Regions from separate parts of the Streptomyces sp. NPDC052012 genome, predicted to be linked through region 1. Evidence: riboswitches for the same ligand, from Rfam matches in the RefSeq annotation. Region 1 holds a riboswitch; each other region holds the start of a gene.
What was found. Region 1 has a riboswitch for cyclic di-AMP ahead of AB0412_RS18290 (transglycosylase SLT domain-containing protein). Riboswitches for the same ligand answer to the same signal wherever they lie in the genome.
Positions count from the first base shown of each region.

Region 2: it holds a riboswitch for cyclic di-AMP, as region 1 does, so the genes downstream of both, AB0412_RS32455 (transglycosylase family protein) here and AB0412_RS18290 (transglycosylase SLT domain-containing protein) in region 1, are expected to answer to the same signal.
Region 3: it holds a riboswitch for cyclic di-AMP, as region 1 does, so the genes downstream of both, AB0412_RS04220 (C40 family peptidase) here and AB0412_RS18290 (transglycosylase SLT domain-containing protein) in region 1, are expected to answer to the same signal.
Region 4: it holds a riboswitch for cyclic di-AMP, as region 1 does, so the genes downstream of both, AB0412_RS31390 (M23 family metallopeptidase) here and AB0412_RS18290 (transglycosylase SLT domain-containing protein) in region 1, are expected to answer to the same signal.

Region 1 covers NZ_JBFAXA010000010.1:473-5,466, reverse strand. Annotated here, with positions in the region: gene AB0412_RS18305 (glycosyltransferase) at 1-890, opposite strand, end outside; gene AB0412_RS18300 (GNAT family N-acetyltransferase) at 934-2,019, opposite strand; gene AB0412_RS18295 (HAD family hydrolase) at 2,185-3,084, shown strand; gene AB0412_RS18290 (transglycosylase SLT domain-containing protein) at 3,133-3,624, opposite strand; cyclic di-AMP (ydaO/yuaA leader) riboswitch at 3,630-3,804, opposite strand; gene AB0412_RS18285 (polyprenyl synthetase family protein) at 4,314-4,994, shown strand, end outside.
Region 2 covers NZ_JBFAXA010000032.1:22,601-27,594, forward strand. Annotated here, with positions in the region: gene eno (phosphopyruvate hydratase) at 1-635, opposite strand, end outside; gene AB0412_RS32455 (transglycosylase family protein) at 886-1,584, opposite strand; cyclic di-AMP (ydaO/yuaA leader) riboswitch at 1,589-1,758, opposite strand; gene AB0412_RS32460 (transglycosylase family protein) at 1,964-2,968, opposite strand; gene AB0412_RS32465 (cytochrome P450) at 3,166-4,443, opposite strand; gene AB0412_RS32470 (alpha/beta fold hydrolase) at 4,499-4,994, opposite strand, start outside.
Region 3 covers NZ_JBFAXA010000002.1:114,000-118,993, reverse strand. Annotated here, with positions in the region: gene AB0412_RS04230 (ATP-dependent Clp protease proteolytic subunit) at 47-682, shown strand; gene AB0412_RS04225 (hypothetical protein) at 690-998, shown strand; cyclic di-AMP (ydaO/yuaA leader) riboswitch at 1,323-1,518, shown strand; gene AB0412_RS04220 (C40 family peptidase) at 1,522-1,995, shown strand; gene AB0412_RS04215 (ATP-binding protein) at 2,061-2,519, opposite strand; gene AB0412_RS04210 (helix-turn-helix transcriptional regulator) at 2,731-3,591, shown strand; gene AB0412_RS04205 (DUF397 domain-containing protein) at 3,601-3,825, shown strand; gene AB0412_RS04200 (8-amino-7-oxononanoate synthase) at 3,895-4,994, opposite strand, start outside.
Region 4 covers NZ_JBFAXA010000029.1:16,394-21,387, reverse strand. Annotated here, with positions in the region: gene AB0412_RS31405 (cation:proton antiporter) at 61-1,338, opposite strand; gene AB0412_RS31400 (dihydrofolate reductase family protein) at 1,659-2,786, shown strand; tRNA gene AB0412_RS31395 (tRNA-Met) at 2,823-2,896, shown strand; cyclic di-AMP (ydaO/yuaA leader) riboswitch at 3,193-3,349, shown strand; gene AB0412_RS31390 (M23 family metallopeptidase) at 3,362-4,381, shown strand; gene AB0412_RS31385 (PrsW family intramembrane metalloprotease) at 4,502-4,994, opposite strand, start outside.

The DNA of each region.
Region 1 (4,994 bases):
GGGGTGCCGGCACCGGTGGCGGGGTCGAAGCCGCCGACGGCGCGCAGCACGTCCGTGCGGAACGCCATGTTCGCCCCGGAGCCGAACCGCCCCGCCGTGAACGGGAACAGCGGCTCGTCTCGGGGCGGGTTCGCGGGGTCGTACGTCGTCGGCGTGAAGCCCTTCGCGAAGCCGCCGTGGCTCTCCAGCAGGACCTGGGCCGGGGTGCGCAGCCGGGCGGGCAGGATCAGGCCGGTGGTGCAGCCGAGGCGCGGGTCGGCGGTGAAGGGGGCGGTCAGTTCGGTGAGCCAGCGGGGATCGGCGATCACGTCGTCGTCGGTGAACGCGATCACCTCGCCACCGGCCTCCGCCAGGCCGGTGTTGTGGGCGACGGCGAGCCCGGGGACCGGCTCGCGCACATAGCGCACGCGCTCCCCGTACTTCCGGTGCACCAACTCCTTCGTCGCGTCGGTCACGGGCGCGTTGTCGACCACGACGATGTCGAAGCGCGGGTGGTCCTGGGCGAGCAGCGAGTCGAGCGCGCGGGCCAGCTGCCCGGCCCGCTCCCGGGTCGCGACGACGACCGAGGCGGACGGCGGTGAGACGACCGAGGCGGACGGCGGTGACGTGACGGGACCGGCCGGGCCGGCGTCCCCCGCGAGCACCTCCCGAGCCGGTCCCGCCAGCACCGTCCGCGGATCCGCCCCCTCCGGCACCCGCCCCAGGAACGTCCCGACCGGCACACCCGCCCTTCTGACCAGCACGAACACCTCGCCATGGGTCACCGGCGGGCTGCCCGGACCGGGTCTCAGCGTCGCCTCCGCGCCGTTCAGATCCAGCTCGGCGACCTGCACCGCCCCGATGGCCAGGAACCGCCGTATCTCCTCCTGCGTACGTGCTGCACGCGACATGGCCTTCCCCCTCCTCACGACCCTCGTGGACCGTTCATCACCCTCACGACCGGCGCAGTCGCCCCGCGCCCCGCAAGGTCCGCGACGCCAGCGACGCGAGCCGCGGGCGGGCGCGGACGAACGCGTGTGCGCGGCGCACGGGCTCGCGGCTCAGCCAGTGCAGTGCGGCGCCCGCCCCGGGACGCGTCGCCGCCCCCTCGTAGACGGCGAGTTCGCCGGTCTTCAGCGAGTCCTTGTACTCGGCGGGACCACGCCCCATGTCGAGCAGGCCGATGCCCTCGGCGGCCGCCGCCTCGGCCATCCGCAGATGCAGCACCAGACCCGGCGAGAACTTCGCGAAATCCGGGTCGTACGCCGGGAACCAGCAGGCCAGGACGGACGAAGAGCGCAGCCCGAAGTGGGCGGCGACGGGACGGCCGTCGGCGTACAGGACCGACAGCGTGCCGGTGCACTGCGGGGCCCGGGTCTCGGCGAGGCGGCCGACCAGCCGGGTGATCCAGTCCTGCGCGAACCGGTCGCGGCGCCCGGTCCTGCGGTACTGCGCCGACTTCCACTCCATGAGGGTGCGCAGCGCCGCCGGGTCCCGCTCGTCGAACACGAACCGTACGGGCCCCACCTGGCGGCCCAGCCTGCGCTCCTTGGCCAGCGTGGTCTTCAGGAACTTCGGCGACTGGGTGCGCAGCACCGACTCGTAGGTCTCGTAGCCCTTCTCCACGTCGATGACGAAGGCGGCGTGCTCCTCGGCCGCGTACGGCACGAACAGCCGCTGGTCGGCCTCCAGGTTGTCGAAGGCGAAGCTCGACACCGAGCAGGCCCGCAGCAGTTCACCGGTGTCCCAGGCCAGACCCGGGCGCAGGACGGCGCCCTGGCAGTCCGACACTCCCAGCCCGATGGCCCGCCCCTGCCCGAGCGCACCCCGCTCGTAGGGCAGGAAACCGGCCGGTTCCGTCCCCTCGTACAGCACGGCGACCCGGGCCCGCGGTCGTACCCGGCCCACGGCGGTGGTGAACTCCGGCTCCATGAAAGGGCTGCGCGGTACGTCCGCGGCGGCGCGCAGTTCCCGCCAGCGCTCCCGTTCCCCCTGGCCGAGATCCTCCGGCCTCAGTACGCGCACACGTCCACTGCTCACCTGACCCCCCGATCAAGTCCCCCCTGGACACTTGGAAGGTACCGCCCGAGAGGGCATGGACGGTAGGTAGCGGACCATGTTGTTGCCAACCGGTGCACAAGCGGGGGTCGGGGGCGTACCGGACGGTGGTGAGAAGGACCGGCGTGTTGTCCGTATTCTCTGATCATGGCCGCACCCACCGCATATTCACTCATCGCCACCGACCTGGACGGGACGCTGCTGCGCGGCGACGACACCCTGTCCGACCGGTCCCTCGCCGCGCTCGCGCGGGTGGCGCAGGCCGGTGCCCAGCACCTCGTGGTGACGGGCCGCCCGGCTCCCCGGGTGCGGCCCCTCCTGGAGGACCTCGGCTGCACCGGGCTCGCGGTGTGCGGGCAGGGCGCGCAGGTGTACGACGCGGGCGCGGACCGGCTGCTGTGGTCCGTGACCCTGGACCGGGAACTGGCGGAGACCGCGCTGGGCAAGATCGAGGCCGAGGTGGGGGAGGTCTACGCGGCGGTCGACCAGGACGGGGTCGACGGGCTGACGCTGATCGAGCCGGGCTATCTGATGCCGCACCCCACGCTGCCCGCCGTGCGGGTCGAACGGCGCGGCGATCTGTGGGACCGCCCGATCAGCAAGGTGCTGCTGCGCCACTCCCGGCTGACCGACGACGAGTTGGCGGCGACGGCGCGCTCGGTGGTCGGCTCGCTCGCCACGGTGACCATGTCGGGGCCCGGGACCGTGGAACTCCAGCCGTGCGGTGTGACGAAGGCGACAGGGCTGGCGCTGGCGGCCGAGCATCTGGGGCTGGGCCCCGAGCGGACCCTCGCGTTCGGTGACATGCCCAACGACATCCCCATGTTCGACTGGGCGGCCCGCGGGGTCGCCATGGCCAACGCCCATCCCGAGCTCAAGGCGGTGGCCGACGAGGTCACCACGACGAACGAGGACGACGGCGTGGCCGTCGTCCTCGAGCGTCTGTTCCCGGAGGCCGGGCGGCACGTGCCCCAACACGTGCCGGCCCAGTGTGTTCCCGGTTTCGCGTCCTCGTCCGCCGAGAGGACGCTTCTGTCGTCTCAGTGAGCGGCTCCCCAAAGCCGCCTCTTGTGACCCCGTACGGCTCAGTACGGCTCAGTACGCGCCGAAGACGTTGTCGATCGAGCCGTAGCGGTCGGCGGCGTAGTTGCAGGCCGCCGTGATGTTCGCGACCGGGTCGAACGGGTCGAAGGCGGTGCCCGGCACGTGGTATGCGGCGAAGGTCGGGTCGATGACCTGCAGCAGGCCCTTGGACGGGGTGCCCTTGGCGGCGTTGGAGTCCCACAGGTTGATGGCGGCCGGGTTGCCGGAGGACTCGCGCATGATGTTGCGGTGGATGCCCTCGTAGCTGCCCGGGATGCCGTGCTGGGCCATGACGGCCAGCGACTCGCGGATCCAGCCGTCGAGGTTGTCCGGGTACGTCGTCGCGGCGGTCGTGGCCGTCGTGGTGGAGGTCGTGGTGGCCGCGGAGGCGCTGGTGGCGCCGATGAGCGGGAGGGCGACCACGGCGACGCCGGTGCCGGCGACGGCGAGAGTGCGGGCGAGGCGGCGGCCGCCGGAGCGGCGGTGCTGACCGGATGCAGGCATGTTCGTTGTTTCCTCTCCTACGCCTGCGAGGTGAGCTGTCGGGTTCGGGCTGGGAGAGTGCCCGGCCGTGCCCCTTCGGGCATGGCTTCACCCCGAGCCGTTCCGGACGGTGGTCCGGCGCGGCGACTTACCTGGGTCCCCCGCTCCTGCCGTGCGTGAGTGAGTCGTCGACTGGGTGGTGCGGGCGGCGGCAGGATTCGGCGTCCGCCCGGCAGGCCGGGAACGTATGCGAGAGCACATGTCGGGAACAAGTGCGGTCATCACAGATGAGGTCGTTTGATCTTGCGGTGGGGTGTTTTGGGTGCTTGATCCTTTGCGGGTGTTAAGGGTCAACTGTGTTGCGGGAGAAGGGGGTACGCGTCTATGGGCGGGCTGTGGGGGCAGGTGGGCGTGCGTGACCCACTTCACGGGAGGCGGAGGGCGGGAGCATTTATCGCCAACGGGAATTCGCCTGGTAATTGCGGCAAATCGGGCACCTGGGCGGGCAGGATGGTGCCTATGGCGAGGTGTGGGCTGTTGTGATCAAACGATCAGGAGTGCTGCGGTTGTGATCCGATATCGCCCGGCTGGTAACACCGGGCGCTGGTGGTGATCGAAACGTGACCGGATACGCTGACTTGAGTGGTGGCAGCGACCTATCGACAAACCGTGTAATCGGCAGTGGACACCAGCAGACAGGAGACCCCCTCGTGACCGTCGTCGGGCCGTTCGGGCTGAGCGTGCGGGACCAGGCTCTGGAAGCCGATGTCCAGGCCGGATTGACGGCTGTCGAGGAGGGGCTGCTCGAGGCCACCAAGAGCGAGGTGCCCTTCATCACGGAGGCCGCGCAGCATCTGGTGCGGGCCGGGGGGAAGCGATTCCGGCCCCTGCTCGTGATGCTCGCCGCGCAGTTCGGTGACCCGTATGCGCCGGGGGTCGTGCCGTCGGCGGTGGTGGTGGAGCTGACCCACCTCGCCACGCTGTACCACGACGACGTGATGGACGAGGCCGCGGTGCGGCGCGGGGTCGCCAGCGCGAACACGCGGTGGGGCAACTCCGTCGCGGTGCTCACCGGCGATTTCCTGTTCGCGCGGGCGTCGCACATCCTGGCCGATCTCGGGCCGGAGGCGGTGCGGGTGCAGGCGGAGGCGTTCGAGCGGCTGGTGACCGGGCAGATCCTGGAGACGGCGGGGCCGCAGGACGGGCGGGATCCTGTCGATCACTACCTGGATGTGCTCGGGGGCAAGACCGGGTCGCTGGTGGCGGTGTCGTGCCGGTTCGGGGCGATGATGTCGGGCGCCGACGAGACCGTGGTGGACGTGCTGACGCAGTACGGCGAGCGGCTGGGGGTCGCGTTCCAGCTGGCCGACGATGTGCTGGACATCGCGTCG
Region 2 (4,994 bases), on a different contig from region 1:
AGGTTCGGGGCGAAGCCGCCCTCGTCGCCGAGGCCGGTGGCCAGACCCTTGCTCTTCAGGACCTTCTTCAGGGTGTGGTAGACCTCGGCGCCCCAGCGCAGGGCCTCGGAGAAGGACTCCGCGCCGATCGGGGCGATCATGAACTCCTGGATGTCCACGTTGGAGTCGGCGTGCGAGCCGCCGTTCAGGATGTTCATCATCGGCACCGGCAGCAGGTGCGCGTTGGGGCCGCCCAGGTAGCGGAACAGCGGCAGGTCGCTGGCCTCGGAGGCGGCGTGGGCGACGGCGAGGGAGACGCCGAGGATGGCGTTGGCGCCGAGGGAGCCCTTGTTGTCGGTGGCGTCCAGGTCGAACATGGCCTGGTCGATCAGGCGCTGCTCGGTGGCGTCGTAGCCGACCAGCTCCGGGCCGATCTGCTCGATGACGGCGAGGACGGCCTTCTCCACGCCCTTGCCGAGGTAGCGGTTCGAGTCGCCGTCGCGGAGCTCGATGGCCTCGAAGGCGCCCGTGGAGGCGCCGGACGGGACGGCGGCACGACCCGTGCTGCCGTCGTCGAGGCCGACCTCGACCTCGACCGTGGGGTTGCCTCGGGAGTCCAGGATTTCCCGGGCTACGACGACGTCGATGGACGGCACGAGCATCTCCTTCTTGGATGTGACGCGAGTGGGCAGGGCCATGGTGGCTCTGCGAGACCGAGCCTAACCGGCTCCGGGCGATCGGCCATCCGGTCGCCCATCCCATGGACAGAACCGAGCGTAAATTGTTTCCGAACGGAACAAATACGGTTTCCCAAAAAAGCCCGCCCCGGTGCGTACGGGGGAACACGCACCGGGGCGGGCGGACTGTGGGCGCGCCGCTCGCTCGCGGGCGCCGCGGGGCCGCTGCTTACTTCAGGTGCAGCTGCTGGCCCGGGTAGATGAGGTCGGCGTCCTCGACGATGTCGTCGTTCAGCTTGAACAGCTTCTCCCAGCCGCCCTTGACGCCGTGCTCCTCGGCGATGGAGCTGAGGGTGTCACCCTTGACGACCTTGTACTCGCCGTCGCCCTTCTCGACCTTCTCGCCGGTCGGGGTGGTGACGGTCTTCTTCTCGGCCTTCTTCTCGGCCTTCGGCGCCGGGCGCTCGGTGGAGCGGGACGCCTTCTGCTCGGTGGTGCGCTCGGCGGAGGTGTCGGCCTTCGGGGCCGGGGTCTCGGCGGCGGCACCGGTGTACGCGGCGTTGGACAGGTTCTTGCCGCAGACCGGCCAGGCGCCCTTGCCCTGGCCCGCGAGGACCTTCTCGGCGATCTCGATCTGCTGCGCCTTGGTGGCCTGGTCGGCGGTGGCGGCGTACTTCGTGCCGCCGTACGCGGCCCAGGTGGAGGCGGAGAACTGCAGACCGCCGTAGTAGCCGTTGCCGGTGTTGATGGACCAGTTGCCGCCCGACTCGCACTGGGCGACGGCGTCCCACTCGGAGGCGGTGGCGGCGGAGGCCGAGCCGGCCGCCATCAGCGGGGCGGCGACGGCGGCGCCGGTGACACCGGCGATGGCGATGGCGCGGGTGGCCTTGGACGGACGACGGTGCTTGCCCTTGCCGGAAAACAACATGGATGGATCCCCTCACCGACGCCTGCGAGGTGAGCTGTCGGGTTCGGGCCGGTTGAGTTGCCCGGCCACGTCCCTCACGGGACGCGGCTACACCCCGAGCCGCGATCCGGTGTCAACCACCGGAAAGGGCACTTACCTTGGGTCCCCCGCTCCTGCCTACGGCGCATGACGCGACGACTGTTCCCGTGCTGCCACTGGCAGGATTCGGCGTGGCGGCAGACGGGGCTCGCGGTGACGAGCGGTCACGACCGTAGACACGCGCTCGGCCGATTTTCAAAGACGATCAGGGCTTCTGAGACCTATCTCTCACCGCGTTTATATCGGGCATTCAGCTCGAACCGTGACGTCAACTACCGCCCGGTCCGGGCGTTTTCGCCCGTCACTTTTCGCCCGGTTCGACCCCGACCTCAAGCGTCTGACCGGGGAGGATGAGGTTCGGGTCGGCGCCGACGGTCTGCTCGTTGCCCGTGTACAGGGCGCGCCATCCACCGTCCACCTCAAGGGAGTCGGCGATGGACCAGAGACTGTCCCCCGGACGAACGACATACGAGCCGTCGGCGTCGTCCGCGGGGCGCGAGGCGTGACGGCCGGACGATTCCGCCGTACGGTCCCGCCCTTCGCCCTCCTCGGCACTGGGGCCGCGGTGGCGACCGGTGCCGGTGTCGGTCAGCGCGGAAGAGCCGTCATCCTGACCCGACTTGTCCGGTTCATCACTACCGGTGGCCTGTGAGGCGGTGAGCGAGGCGCTGGGTTCCGTCTCGACATCAGTGGACTTGTCCGACTTGGGCGATTCGCTGACCGAGGCTTCCGAGCCCTCGTTGCCTTCCGTGGCCGAGGGTGACGGCGAGGAAGAAGCCGACGATTCGCTGGAGTCGGGCATTCCGGACGAGTCCGTCGTGTCCGTCGCGTCCGGGGAGTCCGTGGGCTGCGGGGACTCGGCGGATTCCGCGGAGTCCGTGGGGGTCGGGGACGGCGAGCCCACGCCGGTGTCGACGTCCGCGGACTCGGAGCCCTGCTCCAGCCCGGCGAGCAGTCCGCATGTGCGCCAGGCTCCGACGCCCTGGTCGGCGAGGATCCGCTCGGCGACCGCTATCTGCTGGCCTCGGCTGGCCTGGTCGGCGCTGGGCGCGTAGTCCAGGCCGCCGTAGTTCTCCCAGTCGTCCTGGGTCAACTGCAGGCCGCCGTAATAGCCGTTGCCGGTGTTCTGGCTCCAGGAGCCGCCGGACTCGCACTCCGCGACCCGGTCCCAGGTCGCCCCGTCGGCCGCACTGGCGCTGCCTGCTCCGAGGAGGGGGATGGCGATGGCGGAGCCGGTCACTCCGGCCGCGACGAGGAGAGCCGGAGCCTGGCGGGGGCGGCGGTGCCGACCGTTCCCGGAAAGCATGCGGGGACCTTTCACACGACAGCAGTTACCGGCGCGGCGAACGGATATTGGACACCGCGTTGATGGGTGAACGTATCGGCAGACGATCACTTGTCACAAGTTCATGCCGCGCAGATCACGTGAAGATCACATAGTTGAACGCGCGTCATGTTTGCGCTGGTTGCGCTCGGGGCACGGTGGCCCGCCCGCCGGGACCGTCAGGTCTGCGGAGGCGTGAATTCCACCGGCAGGGTGCGCAGTCCGCGCATGATGAGCCCGCCGCGCCAGCGCAGTTCGGCCGGGTCCACGCCGAGGCGCAGGTCCGGCAGCCGGGTCAGCAGCGTGGCGAGCGCGGTCTGCCCCTCCAGGCGGGCGAGGGGCGCGCCGAGGCAGTAGTGGATGCCGTGGCCGTAGCCGAGGTGCTGGTTGTCGCGCCGGCCGAGGTCGAGCACGTCCGGGTCGGCGAACCGCTCCGGATCCCGGTCCGCGGCGGCCAGGACGACGAGCACGGGGTCGCCGGCCGCGATGGACTGTCCGCCGATGACGACCGGCTCGGTGGCGAACCGCCAGGTGGCGAGCTCCACGGGGCCGTCGTAGCGCAGCAGTTCCTCCACCCCGGTCGCCAGCAGCTCCCGCTCCCCCGCGGCCAGGGACCGCTGGAGCCGGGCGCGCTGCTCGGGGTGGGTGAGCAGGGCGTAGGTGCCGTTGCCGATGAGGTTGACCGTGGTCTCGAAGCCGGCGAACAGCAGGATGAACGCCATCGCGGCGGCCTCGTTCTCGGTGAGGTGCTCACCGTGGTCCGAGGCGCGGATGAGACCGGAGATGAGGTCCTCGCCGGGCGCGGGCTCGGCGGGCAGCGCCTCGCGCTTGCGGTGGATGAGGTCGGCGAGATAGCCGCGCATCTTCTTCACCGAGCGCGCGACCCCGCCCCGCGGCCCGCCCTGGTGACGGATCATCATGCCCGCCCAGTCCCGGAAGTCGTCCTGGTCCTCGCGGGGGACGCCCAGCAGGTCGCAGATGGCGTAGATGGGCAGCGGGAAGGCGAACTCGTGGATGAGGTCGGCGGAGCCCTGCGCGGCGAACCGGTCGATGAGGGTGTCGGTGAGCTCCTGCACCCTGGGCGCGAACTCGGCGACCCGGCGCGGGGTGAACGCCTTGCTGACCAGCCGCCGCAGCCGGGTGTGGTCCGGCGGGTCGATGTTCAGCAGATGCGTCATCAGCTCCGCCTTGCGCTCGCCGGGGATGCCGGTCTTGCCCTTGGCGTGCGCGGGCTCGTCGTGATGCGCCGGGTTCTTGGACAGCCGGTTGTCGGCGAGGGTCTGCTTGGCGTCGGCGTACCGCGTGACCAGCCATGCCTCCACCCCGCTGGGCAGCCGGGTCCGGTGCACGGGCGCGTGCTCGCGGAGCCAGGCGTAGGCGGGGTAGGGGTCGGCGGCGAACTCCCAGGTGAAGAGTTCGGGGGCGTGCTGCTCGGGCGGGTGGGGCTGGTCGGTCACTCCCCGACGGTATCCCGGGGCCTGCGGTCGGCCCGCCCCCGCTCCTCCGCGCGGGTCAGCGCCCCAGGAGGAAGTCGTACACCGCCTGCCGGCCCTCGTCGCTCGCCGCCCTGCTCTGGACCGAGTGGGCGACCCCCTCGACCACCACGGCCTCGGCGTGCGGGGTGAGCTTCTTCTGGTCGTGCAGCCACTCCACCGGCGTCGACAGATCGCGGTCGCCGCCGAGGAGCAGGACCGGTATGCCGCCGGGGAGCCGGCGGTGCTGCGAGGGCAGCGGGGGCACCGCGGTGGGCGGCCAGTGCAGGCAGCTGCGCATCGAGCCGAGGCCGGTCGCGGTGGCGGCGTCGAAGGGGCCGTAGTCGCGCGGCGTCAGCTCGGCGCCCGCCTTCTCCAGCGCCTCGCGCCGCCCGGCCACGGGGGCGTCCGCCCTGCCCCAGGGATAGCGGCCGTCCAGGCACAGCGTGGAGGCGTGCAGGCCCTGGCTCAGCTCCTCGGCGGTCGCCGCGTTGCCCTGCCGGGTGCCCGCGATCAGGCCGCGCAGCGGGCCGGGG
Region 3 (4,994 bases), on a different contig from region 1:
TTTACAGAGGCCGCAGCGCCGCGCCCGATCACGAGGAGGGGTACCCATGACCCGGCCGTACGCCCGTCACGTCCTGCCCGAGTTCACCGAACGCACAGCCACCGGGCACCGGACGAGCGATCCGTACTCGAAGCTGATGGAGGAGCGGATCGTCTTCCTCGGGACACCGCTCGACGAGACCTCCGCGAACGACGTGATGGCCCAGTTCATGTACCTGGAGCACCTGGCCCCGGAGCGGGACATCTCGCTGTACATCAACTCCCCCGGCGGCTCGTTCCACGCCATGTCGGCGATCTACGACACGCTGCGGTACGTCACCTGTGAGGTGGAGACGATCTGTCTCGGCCAGGCGGAGGGAGCCGCCGCGCTGCTGCTGGCGGCCGGCACGCCGGGCAAGCGGTTCGTGCTGCCCGGGGCGCGTCTGGTGCTGCGTCAGCCGGCGCTTCCGGAGCCGGTGGAGGGGCAGGCGAGCGATCTGGCCATCCAGGCCGAGGAACTGACGCGGATTCGGGCCCGGATGGAGGAGATCCTGGTCCGGCACACGGGACGCGGCGCGGAGCAGGTCCGCTCCGACACCGAGCGGGACACCGTGCTGGACGCGCAGGCGGCGGTGGACTACGGCCTCGCGGACCGGATCGTGCCCAGCCGCAAGGGCGCACGCCCGGTCCCCGGCACGAAGTGAGCCGCCGATGCTGCCACCCGAACTCCCCCCGCTGCCCGCGCTGACGCGTGCCGAGGCCGAGTTGATCGACCGTTACCTCGAAGTCGTCGACCTGATCGGCCGGATCAATCCGGCCCACGACGGCGACACCTACCGCGGTCTGCGCGCCGCGCAGGCGTTGGTCGGCAAGGCGGTCGCGCTGCGCGACGCGCTGGCGCTGATGCACCGGCGCGGCGAGACCGAACTGCACGCCGCCACACTGGCCCGTGCGCTGCGGGTGCTGGACGGCGAACGCCGCACGGCCCGGGTCATGTTGCCCCCGATCTCCGCGGGTTGAGGCCCCCGACGAAACTGCGCGACCGACCGGAGTTGAAACGGACCAAACGGCGTACCCCCATCCGGCGTAGAAAAACCGACTTTTTTCGGGGTGCCGAGGTTGCGCATCGCACGCAAGCGGAGGCCGGAATGGAGTATTCCGCCGCTGGTCGGGGGCCCGCCGACACCCCGGCCAGCGGCTCGAACACAGGCGTGTCCACCCGAACGGGTGAGTGGTGAGTAACAACACAAATCCCCGGTTCCGTTGGGAAATCGGGCGGGCCATGAGCCAAGATCCGTGACTGACGACAAGACCCCGCCGCCGCGGCGGGGCGATCCGGGCGGACGCCGAGTCCTGCCGCCGCCCGGATGACCGGTCGACAGGAAGTGGATCGGCAGGAGTGGAGGACCCAAGCACGACGGGTCGCCGGAACCTCGACGTTCCGAGCAGCCCTTGGGGTGAAGCCGCACCCGTGCGGCCGGGCCACTTCGCCAGCCCGAATCCGACAGGTCATCCTTCACAGGCGGCTGACGAAGGGTTGCGCATGACTGCGCTCAATCGTGTCCCGTCTCTGATGGCCCGCGCCGGTACGGCCTCGGCCCTCACCCTCGCCGCCGTGGGCGGCTCGATCGTGATCCCCGGCGCCGCATCGGAGGCGTCCGCCGCGAGCCTCGGCACCAAGGCCTTGAAGATCGCGGCGTCAAAGAAGGGGTCACCTTACCAATGGGGTGCCACCGGACCTTATCGATTCGACTGCTCCGGACTCACCCTGTATTCCTTCAAGAAGGCCGGCAAGAAGCTGCCGCGCACCGCTGCCCAGCAGTACAACCGGACACGCCACATCTCCGCCTCCAACCGCAGGGCAGGGGACCTGGTGTTCTTCCACTCGGGCCGGAGCATCTACCACGTCGGCATCTACGCGGGTAAGGGCAAGATCTGGCACGCCCCCAAGACCGGGGACGTCGTACGCCTGCAGAAGATCTGGACCCGCAGCGTCTGGTACGGCCGGGTCAAGTGACCCGAAGGGGGCGGCGACGCGTCGGACGCGTCGCCGCCCCGTCCTGCCGCTTCTCCTCATGACCTTCAGGGCTCCGGCTGTCCCGCCGCCGTGACCGGTTCGACCGGGGCGGTCCATGGGAGTTCCACGGAGATGGTCTTGCCGCCCTCCCTCGTGCGGCGGACTCTCAGTCTGCCGCCGCATTCCGCGGTCAGCCAGCGGATGATGACCAGGCCGCGGCCGTTGTCCTGCTGAACCGCGGCCGGCAGCCGCTTGGGGAACCGCGGGTGGCTGTCCGTCACACCGATCCGCAGTCGTTCGTCCCGGTCGAGGACGAGGTCCACCGTGAAGGTCGGCGACTGACCGAACGTGTGCTGCACGGCGTTGGTGGCCAGTTCGGAGACGATCAGCCGGACGGTGTCCGACACTTCCGTGTCCTCGGGCATGCCCCACTCCGCCAGCGTGCCCACCACATGGGCCCGGGCCGCGGAGACCGAGGCGGGATCGCTCGGCAGAGTGACGGATGCTTCCAGGTGGTCTGCCATGGCGACGTCGTCCCTTTCCACGGGACCGCAGTCCGACACGGAGCGGATGGTTCGAGTACGGTCCCGCACTGGTGCTTCGTCGCCAGAGTGCCATCACCGCACGGCGCAGGGCAGCGATCCACCAAGATATGCATATATCTGTCGCTCAAAGCGGTGAACTCTACGACGCGAGACCGTATTTGGGCGGCTCGGAAGGAGTAAGGAGAAGCCCATGCAGCACGGTCCCGCGGTGCGCCGCCGCAAACTGGGCGCCGAACTGCGCGCGCTGCGCACCTCGGCGGGGCTCACCAGCGGCGAGGCGGCCCGGCTGGTGGGCTGGCACCAGTCCAAGGTGAGCCGCATCGAGACCGGCACGAGCGGGGTGAAACCGGCCGACGTACGGTTACTGCTCGACACCTACGGCGTGTCCGATCCGCAGTTGCGCCAGCTGCTGCTGGTGCTGGCCGGCTCCGACGACGGCGGTGGCCGGCACCACTGGTGGCACGCGTACCGCGGTGTACTGCCGCCGACGTACCGGGACTTCATCAGCCTGGAGTCCCAGGCGAGTGCCATGCGCACGCTGGAGACCACGGTGGTCCCCGGACTGCTGCAGACGCCCGAGTACGCGCGGGCGGTCACCGCGGCGGCTCTGGAAGGGGCTTCGGAGGAACGGCTGGACGCCCTGGTGGAGGTGCGGCTGGCCCGGCAGGACGTGCTGCGCGCCGATCCTCCGCTGGAGCTGAGCGCCGTCCTGGACGAGGCGGTGCTGCGCCGGGAGGTGGGCGGTCCCGGAGTGATGGCCCGTCAGCTGGAGCGGCTGATGGAGGCGGCGCGGCTTCCCCATGTCCGGTTGCAGGTGCTGCCGTTCTCGGCCGGGGCGCACATCGGCGTCACCGGCCCTTTCGTCATCTTCTCCTTTTCGCGCACTTCTGATCTGGACGTGGTTGTTCTCGACCACTTGACGAGTAGCCTCTATCTCGAGCGGAAAGAAGACCTCAGGGCGTACACGGAGGCCTTCAACGCCCTTTCGATCCACGCCCTTTCGCCCGAGGACTCGTTGGATTTCATCGCCGGGACAGCTGCCGGCGTGTAAGGAGGCATGATGCCTGCACCGCCTCGGACCCTTTCCTCCAGCACCCGACTGCACGGAGTGCGGTGGCTGCGCAGCAGCTACAGCACGGGCGCGAACAACTGCGTCGAGACGGCCCGGCCGGTCACCGGCCCCATGGCCGGACTGCTCGCCGTGCGCGACTCCAAGGACCCGGCCGGCCCGGCGCTGCTCTTCTCCTCCCGGAGCTGGGCACGATTCGTCGCGGCGGTCCGCTGATCCGGAACCGGTGACCGGAGCCCACCGGTCGATCCGTCATCGAGCGACGCACGGCCGTGCCACGCCGACTCACGGTCGCGTCTCGCCGATCACCTGTACAGCGCGTTCGATCTCCGCCCCGGAGAGGTCGGCGCGGGCGGTCAGTCTGAGCCGTGAGATGCCGTCGGGCACGGAAGGAGGACGGAAACAGCCCACGGACAGACCGGCCGCCCGGCAGTCGGCCGCCCACTGTACGGCCTGCTCCGGGGACGGGGCGCGCACCGAGACGACCGCGGCGTCCGGGCGTACCGCCTCCAGACCCGCGGCCGTCAGCCGGGTGTGCATCTCCCGTGCCACCGCTCCCGCCCGCGCCGCCCGTTCGGGTTCGCGGCGCAGCAGGGTCAGCGCCGCCAGGGCCGCGCCCGCCGCCGCGGGGGCCAGTCCCGTGTCGAAGATGAACGTCCGTGCCGCGTTGACCAGATGCTCGATCACCCGGGCCGGGCCGAGCACGGCTCCGCCCTGGCTGCCCAGCGACTTGGACAGCGTCACGGTCACCACCACGTCGTCCGCGCCCGCGAGCCCCGCCGCGTACGGGGCGCCGCGCCCGCCGTCTCCGAGCACGCCCAGACCGTGGGCGTCGTCGACCACCAGTCCCGCGCCGTACTCACGGCACACCGCCGCCAGACCGGCGAGCGGAGCCGCGTCGCCGTCCACCGAGAAGACCGTGTCCGACACCGCGATCGCCGGACCGTCGTGCCCGGACAGGGCCTTGCGCACGGCCTCCGGGTCGGCGTGCGCCGCGACCTGCGTGGTGCCCCGGGCCAGCCGGCAGCCGTCGATCAGCGAGGCGTGGTTGCCCGCGTCGGAGACGATCAGGGAGCCGTGCGGGGCCAGCGCGGTGACCGCGGCGAGATTGGCGGCGTAACCGGAGGAGAAGACCAGGGCCGCCTCGAAGCCGCAGAAGCCGGCCAGCTCGCGTTCCAGCTCCGCGTGGAGCTCGGTGGTGCCGGTGACGAGCCGGGAGCCGGTCGCGCCCCCGCCCCAGGTCCGCGCGGCACGCGCCGCGCCCTCGACGACCTCGGGGTGGCGGGCCAGACCCAGGTAGTCGTTGCTCGCCAGATCGAGGAGCGGCGCGCCGGCGGCGCGTGGACGCAGCGTCCGCACGAGTCCGGCGCGGCGGCGCGCCTGCG
Region 4 (4,994 bases), on a different contig from region 1:
AGGGTTGCGGTGGACACGGTGGTGCGGCCGCCAGCCGCGTCGGCTACTGGTCCAAGTCGGCTACCGGTCCACGTCGGCCCGCGCAGGCACCGGCTCCCGGTCGCGGTCGCGAGCCGCCTCGGGGCACGAGTCGCGTACGGCTTCCCGCGCGGGCTTCCGCCGCGGCAGCCGCCCGCCCGCCATCCGCAGGCACCGGGCCAGCACGTCCGCCCGCCCCGCGACCACCGGACCGAGCACGGCGAGGACGAGCACGTACCCCGCGATGAACGGCGCGAGCCGGTCGTCCAGGCCCGCGCCGGCGGCCATGGCGGCCAGGATCAGCGCGAACTCGCCGCGGGCCACCAGAGTGGTGGCGATGTCGGCGGCCGTGTCGACGCCGTAGCGGTAAAGCCGGGCCACGAGCAGCCCCGCGACCAGGTTCATCACGACGGTCACTGCCGCCGCGGCGGAGACCGGACCGGCGACGGAGGCGAGGTCCCCGGGGTCGATGGCCAGCCCGAAGGCGAAGAAGAAGATCGCGGCGAAGGCGTCCCGCAGCGGATGCACCAGCGTGCGGATGCGGGGCCCGGACGGCGTGCCGGCCAGGATCAGACCGACCATGAAGGCCCCGATGGCATCGGCGACCCCGAGCACCTCGGACACCCCGGCGACCAGGACGGCCGCCCCGAGGAAGCTGATGACCAGCAGTTCGTTGTCGCGGACGGCGATCAGCCGGCCGACCAGCCGGGTCCCATAGCGCGCCGCGGCGGCCAGCACGAGCAAGAAGCCGAACGCCTTGGACGCCTGGAGCAGCATCTCCCCGGCACCCTCGGCGCCGCCGATGATCGGCTGGAGCGCGGCCAGATACAGCGCCAGGAAGATGTCCTCCACGACGATGACACCGAGGATGAGACGCGTCTCCGGGCGGCCGATGCGGCCCAGGTCGATGAGGATCTTCGTGACGATCGCGGACGAGGAGATGCCGAGCACTCCGGCGAGCACCAGCGCCTCCCGGGCGCCCCAGCCGAGGGCGAAGCCGAAGCCCAGCCCGGCGCCGACGTTCAGCAGCAGATAGATGCCACCGGCGCTCAGCAGCCGCCGGCCGCCGCTTCTCAGATCGTCGAGGTGGAACTCCAGGCCCAGATAGAACAGGAGCAGCACGAGACCGAGCGCGGAGAGCATCTCGAAGTCGTGCGGGTCCGCGACCAGGACCAGGCCGGGGGTGTGCGGGCCGAGCAGGATGCCGGCCAGCATGAACAGGGGGATCGTCGGCAGACCGATCCGGCCGCCGAGGCGGGCGAGGAACGCGGCGGCGAGGAAGGCGCCGCCCATGGCGAGCAGGGTGTCAGCATGTCCCACGGGTCACCACCTTCCACAGCACGGGAGCGGGGCGAGATCTCATCGGCAGACCCGAGTGGATAGGGCTTCTCCTTACGTACAGAGGTGCGGGCGTACGGGATGTACGGGCGTACGGGATGTACGGGCGTACGAGGTGCGGCCGGGCGTCGTCTCGCGTCACCGGCGACGCCGGGCACCGCTCCACGCTCACATCCCGACCGCCTCCGCGGCCATCCGTGCCGCCACCCAAACCGCCCGGCGGACGACACCCACGCCCCCTTGTCAGACTTGACCCGAGCAGCCCCCTGCCCGTCCCTCCCGCCCACGCCAGGAGCGCGTCGATGCCCCACCCGTACGTCCTGCTGTCCGCCGCCGTCTCCCTGGACGGCTACCTGGACGACACCGGCCCCGAGCGGCTGCTGCTGTCCAGCCCGGCCGACTTCGACCGGGTCGACGAGGTGCGGGCCTCGGTGGACGCGATCCTGGTCGGCGCCGGCACCATCCGCGCCGACAACCCCCGGCTGCTGGTCAACTCGCCCGGGCGCCGCGCCGCCCGCCGCGCCCGTGGCCTGCCGGAATACCCGCTCAAGGTCACCGTCAGCGGTTCGGGCGACCTGGACCCGGCGGCCGCCTTCTGGCACACGGGCGGCGACAAGATCCTCTACACCACGGACAAGGGCGCCGAGCGAGCCCGCGCCCAGGGCCTCGCCACCGACGTCGTCCCGCTCGGCACGGAGCTCGACTGGCGCCGTCTCCTCACCCACCTGCACGACGTGCGCGGTGTGCGGCGCCTGATGGTCGAAGGGGGCGGTGTGATCCACACCCAGCTCCTCACCCAGGGGCTCGCCGACGAACTCCAGCTGGTGCTCGCCCCGCTCCTCGTCGGCGACCCGGACGCCCCCCGCCTCTTCGGCCCCGGCTCCTACCAGGGCGGACGCCTGCGGCTGCGCGACACCCGCAGGATCGGCGACGTCGTCCTCATGCGCTACGAGCCCACCGCACCCGGCACCGGCGAGCTGCCCACCGCCGCCGACCACCACTGGCTGTCCCTCGCCTGCGAGCTGGCGGCACAGTGCCCGCCCTCACAGACGGCGTTCAGCGTGGGCGCGGTGATCGTCGCGGCCGACGGTACGGAGCTGGCCCGCGGCTGGTCCCGGGAGGGCACCGACCCCGTGGTGCACGCGGAGGAGGCCGCGCTGGCCAAGGTCGACCCCACGGATCCCCGGCTGGCGACCGCGACCGTCTACTCCAGCCTGGAACCCTGCGCCCGCCGGGCGTCCCGGCCCGCGCCCTGCGCCCGGCTGATCCTGGACGCCGGGGTCCGCCGGGTGGTCACGGCCTGGCGCGAGCCGGACACGTTCGTGCCGGGCGCCGACGGCAGCGCCGTACTCAGCGACGGCGGCGCCACGGTGCTCGTCCTGCCCGAGCACGAGGACCGCGCGAAGGCCCCGAACAGCCACCTGTTCTGACCTGCCGCGCGGATGGCGTACACTGGTGTTTACCGACGCGGGGTGGAGCAGCTCGGTAGCTCGCTGGGCTCATAACCCAGAGGTCGCAGGTTCAAATCCTGTCCCCGCTACTGAAGGCCGAGGGCCGGAATCCATGAGATTCCGGCCCTCGGTGTTTTTCCGTGTTCTCCCCCTGCCTGTCACCCCGCGTAATCACTCCGCCTCGCAGCGCATAACAACTGACACACCATCAGAAACATCGGCCTCCATGATGCGAGGTCAACTCGCCCGTTTTCGACCGCCGATGACACTTAAGTCCGCGCGAAAATCGTTAACGATCAAGAGGAACGGCTTGGAATCCGAGCCCCGCGTCTATTAACGTTCGATAACGCAGCGCGGTCGTCCCAGCCGTCACAGAAGTCGGCTCCGTGCGCACGCGCCGAATCCCGTAAGGGAACCGGGGAACCATCACTTGGGGTGAATCGGGCGTATGCCGCCGTGGAGACACGGCTCGTATACGCGCGTAGGAGACCTTCCTGCTCCGAACCCGTCAGCTAACCCGGTAGGCGGAGACGGAAGGAAAGGAGTACGCCCACGTGGCGTCCAACCGGCCTGCCCCCGAGGCCCCGTTCACCCCGAGCGACACGTTCGCCTACGGCGGCACCCGCACCGACGAGGGCCCCTTCGAGGAGTGGAACCCCACCGAGGAGTCCATCCGCCCGGTCCGCGGCCGGCATCGCGTCACCAAGCAGCGCGGCGGGGGACTCGCCCGCAGCTCCACCGTTCTCGGCGTCGGTGTCATAGCCGCCGTCGGCGCCGGCGGTATGGCCAGCGCCCAGACCGGCAAGCCGCCGGTCTCCATCTCCATGCCCGACCTCCCCAACGTGGGTTCCCTCATCTCCGACGAGGAAACCCCGAAGGGTTCCGCCACCCCGCTCAGCAACGTCGGCGTCACGAGCGCCGACACCGAGCAGGGCGCCGCCGACGCCGGTGAGGCCCTGCGCGCCCGGATCATGGCGCAGGTCGAGCAGCAGCAGGACCAGGCCGCGAGCAAGGCCGCGGCCGAGGCCGTCGCCGCCGCCGAGAAGGAGGCCGCCGAGGCCGCCGCCAAGGCGGAGCGGGAGGCCAAGGAGAAGGCCGAGGCCGCCAAGAAGAAGGCGGAGGAGGAGGCCAGGAAGAAGGCCGAGGCCGAGCGTCTCGCCGAGCTGGCCAAGCAGTACGCGCTGCCGACCTCCTCGTACACCATCACCTCGACCTTCGGTCAGGCCGGCGCCTACTGGTCCTCCGGTCAGCACACCGGCCTCGACTTCGCCGCCCCCACGGGCACGCTGATCAAGGCCGTCCACACCGGCACGATCACCTCCGCAGGCTGGGACGGCTCCTACGGCTACAAGACGGTGCTCACCCTCGAGGACGGCACCGAGATCTGGTACGCCCACCAGTCCTCGATCAGCGTCAGCGTCGGCCAGAAGGTCAACACCGGTGATGTGATCGGCCGCGTCGGCTCCACCGGCAACTCCACCGGCGCCCACCTCCACCTGGAGGTCCACCCCGACGGCTCCTCCTCGGGCATCGACCCGCTGGCCTGGCTGCGCAGCAAGGGCCTCACCCCCTGAGCCGCACGGCCGCCTGAAGCGCACCGCCACCCGAACCCCGGCAGTCCCGACGACGCCCCCCCCCGACGTCAGGGCTGCCGGTCGGCGTTCTGCGTTCTGCGTTCGGCGTTCTGCCTTCGGTCACATGCGGTACGGATTGGTGCCATAGCCATAGCCATAGCCATAGCCGTAGCCGTAGCCCGCCCATGTCGGCACCGCCACCGGAACCGGTGGCGCCGTCGCGCGGGCCGCGTACTCCAGGGCGGGCCGCGCCGCCGCGCGACGGTGCCACAGCTCCTGCAGCAGCTCCCGCTCCCGAGCGACGAAGTCCTCCCGCGCCCGTCCGAGCCGCCCCCGGTACCGCAGGAACGCGAGCGAGGTCGCGTACGCCTCGTACTCCGCGACCGCCCGCGCCGCCGCCTTCCCGCCGTGCCGCCGCGCGTACTGCCGGGCGATACGCCGGGCCCTCATCAGCCCCAGCGCGTACGGCTCCACTGGCGTCAGCCACCCGGCGATCACGTAGGCGGGCAGCTCCGCCCGTACGGTCCGCAGCTCACGCTGCCGCGTCCAGACCGCCAGCCAGGTCAGCACCCCGAACGCTGGCACCATGAACGCCGCGTACACCGCGAAGAAC